Regions from separate parts of the Pseudomonas sp. AK106 genome, predicted to be linked through region 1. Evidence: predicted binding sites of a transcription regulator. Region 1 holds the regulator's gene; each other region holds the start of a gene.

Region 1 (3,233 bases):
GCTCTTCGTCGGTTTTGGCGGCGCGCAGGCGCTTACGCACATCGTCACGGTCGAGCATGCTGGCGATCTGGCGCAGCAGTTCCAAGTGAGCATCGGTGGCCGCTTCCGGGACCAGCAGCACAAACAGCAGGTCAACCGGCGCGCCGTCGATGGCGTCGAAATCGATGGGTTTCTCGAGATGCAGCACGGCGCTGACAGGCGTTGTACAGCCCTTCAGGCGGCAGTGGGGAATGGCGATGCCATTACCGAAACCGGTGGAGCCGAGTTTTTCACGGGCAATAAGGCTTTCAAACACCACCTGTTCATCAAGATCGGGCACTTGCTTGCCGATCATGCTGGCGATGTTTTGGAGTACGGCTTTTTTGCTGCCGCCTGGCACGTTCACAAGTGAACGGCCAGGGGTCAGAATATTTTCAAGTCGGATCATGAGTGGGGAGTGTCAGCGAGCAGTCGCGCCTTGCAGCAGACTTTGCTGTTTTTCCTTATGTTTTTTGAGTTGGCGGTCAAGCTTGTCGGCAAGCAGGTCAATGGCTGCATACATGTCGTCGTGTTCGGCGTTGGCAACCACTTCAGCGCCAGGAACGTGCAAGGTGGCTTCGATCTTCTGCTTGAGCTTCTCGACCTCCATCGTGACCTGCACATTCGTGATCTTGTCAAAATGGCGTTCCAGTCGGGCGAGTTTCTCGCCGATGTAGGTACGCAGAGGTTCGGTCACTTCCAGCTGGTGTCCACTGATGTTGACTTGCATACAGCTTCTCCTTCGTTGCCAGTGCATTAAGAGGCAGGCGTAATGCCTGCCACTGGAACACTTTGACATGTGACCTTTACATCAGTCGCTTGCGTTCGCTGGACGGCGAGATCCCAAGGGATTCACGGTACTTGGCGACTGTGCGACGGGCCACTTGAATGCCTTGTGCTTCCAGTAAACCAGCGATCTTGCTGTCACTCAACGGCTTTTTCTGATTTTCCGCAGCGACCAGTTTTTTGATGATCGCGCGAATCGCCGTGGACGAGCATTCGCCGCCTTCCGAGGTGCTGACGTGGCTGGAAAAGAAATATTTGAGTTCGTAGATCCCGCGTGGGGTGTGCATGAATTTCTGCGTGGTGACCCGGGAAATCGTCGATTCGTGCATGCCGACCGCCTCAGCGATGTCATGCAGAACCAGCGGCTTCATGGCCTCGTCGCCGTACTCAAGGAAGCCGCGCTGGTGTTCAACGATTTGCGTCGCCACCTTCATCAGCGTCTCGTTACGGCTTTGCAGGCTCTTGATGAACCAGCGCGCTTCCTGCAGCTGATTGCGCATGAACGTATTGTCGGCGCTGGTATCGGCACGACGCACGAACCCCGCGTACTGCGGATTGACCCGCAGGCGCGGCACGGATTCCTGGTTCAGCTCCACCAGCCAGCGCTCGTTGTCCTTGCGCACGATGACGTCAGGCACAACGTATTCGGCTTCACTGGACTCGATCTGCGAGCCGGGGCGCGGGTTGAGGCTCTGGACCAGTTCAATGACCTGCCGCAGGTCGTCTTCCTTGAGCTTCATGCGGCGCATCAGTTGCGCGTAGTCGCGGCTGCCCAACAGATCGATGTAGTCGCTGACCAGCTTCTGCGCTTCCGCCAGCCACCTGGTTTTAGCCGGCAACTGACGGAGCTGCAGCAGCAGGCATTCGCTCAGGTTGCGAGCGCCGATGCCCGCAGGCTCGAACTGCTGGATGCGGTGCAGAACGGCTTCGATTTCGTCCAGCTCGATATCGAGCTCAGGATCGAAAGCGTCGAGCAATTCTTCCAGTGTTTCGTCGAGGTAGCCCTGGTTGTTGATGCAGTCGATCAGCGTCACGGCGATCAGGCGATCGGTGTCCGACATCGGCGCGAGGTTGAGCTGCCAGAGCAGGTGGCTTTGCAGGCTTTCGCCAACGGAGGTGCGGGTGGTGAAATCCCACTCGTCATCGTCATTGCTGGGCAGGCTGCTGGCGCTGGTCTGATAGACGTCTTCCCACGCGGTGTCGACAGGCAACTCGTTGGGGATGCGCTCGTTCCAGTCGCCCTCATCCAGATTGTCGACGGTAGGCGCCGATTCCTGGTAGGTGGGCTCCTGAACATCAGCGTTGGGCTTTTGCTCTACGTTATCCGCCAAGGGGTCGGCGTTGTCGAAATCGTCGCCTTCCTCCTGCCGTTCCAGCATCGGGTTCGACTCCAGCGCCTCCTGAATCTCCTGTTGGAGATCCAGCGTCGACAACTGAAGCAAGCGGATTGCCTGTTGCAGCTGAGGCGTCATCGTCAGCTGCTGGCCCATTCTCAAGACTAGCGAAGGTTTCATGGCAGGGCTTAACACCTTATTCGCCGGCGCACTGCGCGCCATTTACTACCAGGGCGCCGAGGGCGCCAACTTAAGCAAATTATATGCCTGAAGCTGGAGGGTTTGCCTAGAGTGTGATGACAATTAAAAAACGAGGTCGGCGATAGCGCGCGTTGCGGCGTACCGCACAACCTCGTGTCATCACTGCGGTTACAGGCGGAACTCGTGACCCAGATACACTTCCTTGACCAATTGGTTGGCAAGGATGGATTCGGCGTCGCCTTCGGCAATTAGCTGCCCATCGTTGACGATGTAGGCGGTTTCGCAGATATCCAGCGTTTCACGCACGTTGTGGTCGGTGATCAGCACGCCGATCCCTTTGGCCTTGAGGTGGTGAATGATCTGCTTGATGTCGCCTACGGAAATAGGGTCAACACCGGCAAAAGGTTCGTCGAGCAGAATGAATTTCGGCGAAGTGGCGAGGGCGCGTGCGATTTCCACGCGGCGACGTTCACCGCCCGACAGGCTCATGCCCAGGTTGTCGCGAATGTGGGTGATGTGGAATTCCTGCAGCAGGCTTTCCAGCTCCTTGCGACGGGCAGTGCGATCGAGCTCCTTGCGGGTCTCCAGAATCGCCATGATGTTGTCCGAGACGGAGAGCTTGCGGAAGATCGACGCTTCCTGTGGCAGGTAGCCAATACCGGCGCGAGCGCGGCCGTGCATCGGCTGGTGGCTGACGTCCTGGTCGTCGATAAGAACGCGACCCTGATCGGCCTGAACCAGGCCGACGATCATGTAGAAGCAGGTGGTCTTGCCGGCGCCGTTGGGGCCGAGCAGGCCGACAATCTGACCGCTCTCGATGGACAGGCTGACGTCACGTACGACCTGGCGGCTTTTATAGGCCTTGGCCAGATGTTGGGCTTTCAGCGTTGCCAT
Region 2 (3,233 bases), 810 kb from region 1:
CTTCTTTCAGGCTGCCGCAAACTTGTGGGATCTCTTTCGCCTCTTCAGGCGGCAGGTCATACAGGTTTTTGTCAGCAGCATCGCCAGGGTGGATCTTGTTCTGGATGCCGTCCAGGCCAGCCATCAACAGGGCAGCGAATGCCAGGTAAGGGTTGGCTGCCGGGTCCGGGAAACGTGCTTCGATACGACGGCCTTTAGGGCTATTGACGTAAGGAATACGGATCGAAGCCGAACGGTTACGAGCCGAGTAGGCCAGCATGACCGGCGCTTCGAAACCTGGAACCAGACGCTTGTACGAGTTGGTTGCCGGGTTGGTGAAGCCGTTCAGGGCCTTGCCGTGTTTGATGATGCCGCCGATGAAGTACAGAGCGGTGTCGGACAGGCCGGCATAACCTTCGCCTGCGAAGGTGTTCTTGCCATCTTTGGAGATGGACATGTGAACGTGCATACCCGAACCGTTATCGCCGTACAGAGGCTTGGGCATGAAGGTAGCGGTGCGGCCGTAAGCGTCGGCAACGTTATGCACGACGTATTTCAGGGTCTGAACTTCGTCAGCCTTTTTAACCAGCGTGTTGAATTTCACGCCGATTTCGTTCTGGCCAGCGGTTGCGACTTCGTGGTGGTGAACTTCGACGACCTGGCCCATTTCTTCCAGAGCGTTGCACATTGCGGTGCGGATTTCGTGGTCGTGGTCGAACGGTGGAACCGGGAAGTAGCCGCCTTTGATGCCTGGACGGTGGCCCTTGTTGCCGCCTTCGATGTCAGCGTCGGACATCCACGAACCTTGTTCGGAGTAGATCTTGAACATGGAGCCGGAGATATCGGACTTGAATTTCACTTCGTCGAAGATGAAGAATTCTGGCTCAGGGCCGGCGAATACAGTGTCACCGATGCCGGTCGACTTCAGGTATTCCTCGGCGCGGTGAGCGATGGCGCGTGGGTCGCGATCGTAACCTTGCATGGTCGACGGTTCGATGATGTCGCAAACCAGGATCAGGGTAGGCTCTTCGGTGAACGGATCCAGGACGGCGGTTTCGTCGTCCGGCAGCAGGATCATGTCGGAGGCTTCGATGCCTTTCCAGCCCGAGATGGAGGAACCGTCGAACATTTTGCCGACTTCGAAGAAGTCGTCTTCCAGCGCATCGCGGGCCGGCATGGTCACGTGGTGCTGAGTGCCTTTGGTGTCCGTGAAGCGCAGATCAATCCACTTAACGTCATGATCTTTGATGAGTTGAACCGACTTCGACATGTTGTCCTCCGGGGTGGATTAGGGCCTGAGTAGTAGTGGGCCCTTCAATTTGGGTGATGCCGGGCGCGATACTCGACCAAGGCAACCTGCCTCACAAGGGAGCAATTTGCATGCCAGTGCCCTGTGTTGGGATTTCCTCGGGAATACCTGCCTTTTAGCGTGTTAAACGTCGCATATTCGAAAACAGGCGCACCGTTGTGGTGCCAATTAATTGTATACAGGGCCGTTTTGGTGCGTGGACGATTGACTGTACGATAACTGGTTAAACCTTGAGCAATTTCCGCTATAATCCGCGCCCCCCTTTTTCGACCGGGACCTAGCGCGCTGTTTTCATGAAATTAATCGTCAAAGTCTTCCCAGAAATCACTATCAAAAGCCGGCCTGTGCGCAAGCGCTTCATCAAACAGCTGGCCAAGAACATCCGTACGGTGCTCCGCGATCTGGACCCGGCGTTGGTGGTGGATGGCGTGTGGGACAACCTTGAGGTCGAAACCAGGGTCGAGGATGCCAAAGTGCTGCGCGAGATGACCGAGCGGCTGAGCTGCATGCCCGGCATCACGCACTTTCTGCAGGTTGACCAGTATCCGCTGGGCGACATGGAAGACATCTATGAGAAGTGCAAGCTGCACTTCGGCGATGCGATCCCCGGCAAGATATTCGGGGTGCGCTGCAAGCGAGCGGGTCATCACGACTTCAGCTCCATGGACGTCGAGAAGTACGTCGGCAGCAAGCTGCGCCGTGAATGCAACGCCGCCGGCATCTCGCTGAAGGCCCCGGAAGTCGAAGTCAGAATCGAAATCCGCGACCAGCGCCTGTTCGTGATTCACAGCCAGCACAACGGCATGGGCGGTTATCCGCTGGGTTCGCTTGAGCAGACCCTGATCCTGATGTCCGGTGGTTTTGACTCCACCGTGGCCGCGTACCAGATCATGCGTCGTGGCCTGATGAGCCATTTCTGCTTCTTCAACCTGGGCGGACGTGCCCACGAGCTGGGCGTGATGGAAGTCGCGCACTTCATCTGGAAGAAGTACGGCAGCTCCCAGCGCGTGCTGTTTGTCAGCGTACCGTTCGAGGAAGTTCTGGGAGAAATTCTCGGAAAAGTCGATAACAGTCATATGGGCGTAGTATTGAAGCGTATGATGTTGCGCGCCGCGACGAACATTGCCGACCGGCTGGAAATCGACGCGCTGGTCACCGGCGAGGCGATTTCCCAGGTGTCCAGCCAGACGCTGCCCAACCTGTCGGTCATTGATTGCGTGACGGAGAAGCTGGTCTTGCGGCCGCTGATCGCCAGTCACAAGCAGGACATCATTGACTTGGCCGATCAGATCGGCACCGGCGATTTTGCCCGGCACATGCCCGAATACTGCGGGGTGATTTCGGTGAACCCGAAGACCGCTGCCAAGCGCAACCGGGTCGAGCACGAAGAAAAATCGTTCGACATGGCCGTGCTCGAGCGTGCGCTTGAAAACGCTCGTCTGGTACCGATCGATCGCGTGATCGAGGAATTGGGCCAGGACGTTCAGATTGAAGAAGTTGGTCAGGCGCTGGCCGGGCAAGTGGTCATCGACATCCGTCACCCGGATGACGCTGAAGACCGCCCGCTGGCGCTGACTGGCGTTGAAGTACAAACGCTGCCGTTCTTTGCATTGAACAGCCGTTTCAAGGAACTGGATGATACGCGCCAGTACCTGCTCTATTGCGACAAAGGCGTCATGAGTCGCCTGCATGCTCATCATCTGCTCAGTGAGGGGCATGCCAATGTGCGCGTTTATCGACCGAGCTAAGTGCCCGGGGCTGTTTGCCTGTGGCTTGCGTCACCGGCCCCCCGACACCAGTCGTCAGCCGTAACGGCTTTCGCCGGCTCCACCGTTCATAGCTGCCTACAATCAGACAGCTGACCGAATCCTCTGATCGAGATACACAAGTGATCGAAAATCTACGCAACATCGCCATCATTGCTCACGTTGACCACGGTAAAACT
Region 3 (3,233 bases), 1.2 Mb from region 1:
CTCAGCGATCGGCATGAGCGAGGGCGGCATCGGCCAGCGCGTGCAGCTTGAAGCTGCGGGCATAACACGCCGGGTCGCTGCCGTCCCACATCTTGCCGTCGATCAACTGGCTGCTGCGCATGGGCGAGGGCGGCACGGCGATGCCCAGTGCCTCGGCGGCCTCGCGGTACAGGCCAAGCTGTTGGACGGTGCGGGCGACGCCGAGGTAATCCGGGTCTTCGCGCAGCAAGCCCCAGCGGCGAAACTGGGTCATGAACCACATGCCGTCAGACAGCCACGGCATGTTGACCCGGCCTTCATCATGGAAGCGGATGGCATGGTGGTCGTGCCACCGGTTGCCGAGCCCGTCGTCGTACTCGCCCAGTAGCCGCGATTCGATAGCGCCGACGGGTGCATTGACGTACTCGGGGGCGCCGAGCAACTGCGCGGTGCTTCGGCGGTTGTCAGCGCTTTCTTCGATGAAGCGACTGGCTTCAAGCACGGCCATCACCAGGGCGCGCGCCGTGTTGGGGTATTGCTCGACGAATTCCAGGCTGCACCCCAGCACCTTTTCCGGGTGATCCGGCCAGATGGCCTGGGACGTCGCCAGGGTGAAGCCCAGGTTCTGCTGAACGGCGCTGGCACCCCACGGCTCGCCGACACAAAAGCCGTCGATGCGACCGGCCTGCAGGTGCTCGACCATCTGCGGCGGCGGCACCACCACGCTGTCGACGTCGCGCAGTGGGTGAATGCCCTGGCTCGCGAGCCAGTAATACAGCCACAGGGCGTGGTTGCCGGTGGGGAAGGTTTGGGCGAACGTGAGTTTTGGGTCGCTTTGGTGCGTGCGTCGATCGAGTGCATCAGGAGTGGTCACACCTGCGTCCTGCAGCGCCCTCGACAGGTTGATGCTCTGACCGTTCTGGTTCAGCCCCATCAGTACTGCCATGTGCTTCGCCGGCCCGGCCAGCCCCAGTTGCACGGCGTAGACCAGCCCGTAAAGGCTGTGAGCGGCATGCAGTTCGCCGCTGACCAGTTTGTCGCGCAGGTTGGCCCACGATGACTGCCGGTGCAAATTGATGTGCAGGCCATAGGGCTGGGCGAAGCCCTGGGTCGCGGCGACGATGAGCGAGGCGCTGTCGGTGAGCGCCATGAAGCCGAGGTCGACGCTGGCCAATTCCGGTGCATCGCTGCCGTTGACCCAGGCCAGCGAGGGGGTAAGCGTGTCATTCATGAGTGCCATTCCGCGTGGAGGCCGACGCGCCTTTCAACGCTGCCGGTCGTCCAAAAAAAACGCCGCCTCGCCCCGATTGAAACCGGGGCGACAGCGACGTCATTGTCCTGTGTCTCGCTCCGCCATTGGATCGAGTCGATGCAGGACTTAAAGCAAGCGATATGCCAGCGGCGAACAGGTCAGTCAGCAAAGTTCGCGACATGCCTCGCGCTTCGCCTGCACCGGCGTTTATAATCCGCCGCTGATCCCAGCCGCAATCGAGCCGCCCCCGCCCATGTATAACCTGGCCCGCCAGTTACTGTTCAAACTCTCCCCCGAAGCTTCCCACGATCTGTCCATCGACCTGATCGGAGCGGGCGGGCGTCTGGGGCTCAACGGCCTGTTCAACAAGGCGCCGATGCAGCTGCCGGTGACCGTCATGGGCCTGCGCTTCCCCAACCCGGTCGGATTGGCGGCGGGGCTGGACAAGAACGGCGCGGCCATCGACGGCTTCTCGCAGCTGGGCTTCGGTTTCGTCGAGGTCGGCACTGTCACGCCGCGCCCGCAACCGGGCAACCCGAAGCCGCGCATTTTCCGTCTGCCCCACGCCGAAGCCATCATCAACCGCATGGGCTTCAACAACCTGGGCGTCGACAATCTGGTCAGCCGGGTGCAGGCCGCGCAGTACAACGGCGTACTGGGCATCAACATCGGCAAGAACGCCGATACGCCGGTGGAGCGCGCCGTGGATGATTACCTCATCTGCCTGGACAAAGTGTACGCCCACGCCAGTTACGTCACCGTCAACGTCAGCTCGCCCAATACGCCGGGCCTGCGCAGCCTGCAGTTCGGCGATTCGCTCAAGCAACTGCTCGAAGCCCTGCGGGTGCGTCAGGAAGCGCTGACGCTGATCCACGGCAAACGCGTGCCGCTCGCCATCAAGATTGCCCCGGACATGAGCGACGAAGAGACCGTGCTGGTTGCCGGTGCGCTGCTGGAGTCGGGCATGGACGCGGTGATCGCGACCAACACCACCCTCAGCCGTCAGGGCGTCGAAGGGTTGCCCCATGGCGACGAGGCAGGCGGCCTGTCGGGCGCGCCGGTGCGCGAGCAGAGCACGCACATCGTCAAGGTGCTGGCCGGTGAGCTGGGCGGGCGCTTGCCGATCATTGCCGCCGGTGGCATTACCGAAGGCAGGCACGCGGCCGATAAGATCGCGGCAGGGGCGAGTCTGGTGCAGATTTATTCAGGCTTTATCTACAAGGGGCCGGCGTTGATTCGCCAGTCGGTGGACGCGATCGCGTCGATGTCCCGCTGATCATCCAGACGAAAAGAGGGGTTCCGACTGGAACCCCTCTTGGGCCTTGGCCCGCCGCCCGGGTGGGGCGTGCGTGGTAATGGTGAAGCGATCAAGAATGTCGAAAAAGCTTTAGGTCAGGCTGTAACGTGAGGGTTGCGTCAGCCGACCGCGTGAAGTTCGTTGAGTCTGTGAATGCCCGCAGTGCCGGTCATACCGTCCCAGTTGTCGCCGCGTCCTTCTCGCCAGCCATTGATCCAGGCTTGACGCACTGACGGTAGAGTAAATGGGCAAAGCTCACGGGATTTACCGGATACGCCATATTGGTATCCGCGCGAAAATGCTCTTTCCATCGGATCACGCTTAAGTCTTCTCATAGGGTATTGCCCTCGTTTGTTGACTGTAATGTCCCTGGAGACCTCAGGCTGAGGTCCGGCAGAAAATCTTCTGCCGTTAGCGGCCCGCTGCCGGCGTCGCGGGCTTGATGCCATCGCCGTTGCGGCGATGACCTTGGGTGATTTCTAACCAATGAAAGATGCGCTGTGAATGATCGTTTTGTCATAAGAACGTAACCATTCAGGCATTACGACCATAAGCAATCACTCGTTTGACCAGTGTTTTTTGCGGGGGCCCCTTCTAAACGGGGCTTTCAGGTCGCAGTGCAAGTGTTTCGCAATTGAGAGTACTGGCGGTTTACGGTCAGAGGAAAAACGACGAAGGGTCAGCGATGTGACTTTTTATTGCAGC

Evidence for each region. The regulator sigma-54, encoded in region 1, starts transcription at its own class of promoters, with help from an activator protein. The targets are predictions, from matches to a motif close to ANTGGCATNNANNTTGCTNT.
Region 2: glnA (glutamate--ammonia ligase) is a predicted target of sigma-54. The motif match lies at 1,348-1,367, and genes of this name have one in related genera.
Region 3: M1E04_RS10060 (CmpA/NrtA family ABC transporter substrate-binding protein) is a predicted target of sigma-54. The motif match lies at 1,360-1,379, and genes of this name have one in related genera.

The regions. Positions count from the first base shown of each region.
Region 1 is NZ_CP096426.1:1,011,908-1,015,140, forward strand. Features, by position in the region: gene ptsN (PTS IIA-like nitrogen regulatory protein PtsN) at 1-427, opposite strand, end outside; gene hpf (ribosome hibernation-promoting factor, HPF/YfiA family) at 440-748, opposite strand; gene M1E04_RS04585 (RNA polymerase factor sigma-54) at 825-2,318, opposite strand; gene lptB (LPS export ABC transporter ATP-binding protein) at 2,508-3,233, opposite strand; gene lptA (lipopolysaccharide transport periplasmic protein LptA) at 3,233-3,233, opposite strand, start outside.
Region 2 is NZ_CP096426.1:204,791-208,023, forward strand. Features, by position in the region: gene glnA (glutamate--ammonia ligase) at 1-1,249, opposite strand, end outside; gene thiI (tRNA uracil 4-sulfurtransferase ThiI) at 1,582-3,036, shown strand; gene typA (translational GTPase TypA) at 3,177-3,233, shown strand, end outside.
Region 3 is NZ_CP096426.1:2,220,412-2,223,644, forward strand. Features, by position in the region: gene M1E04_RS10060 (CmpA/NrtA family ABC transporter substrate-binding protein) at 2-1,210, opposite strand; gene M1E04_RS10065 (quinone-dependent dihydroorotate dehydrogenase) at 1,485-2,507, shown strand; gene rmf (ribosome modulation factor) at 2,648-2,863, opposite strand.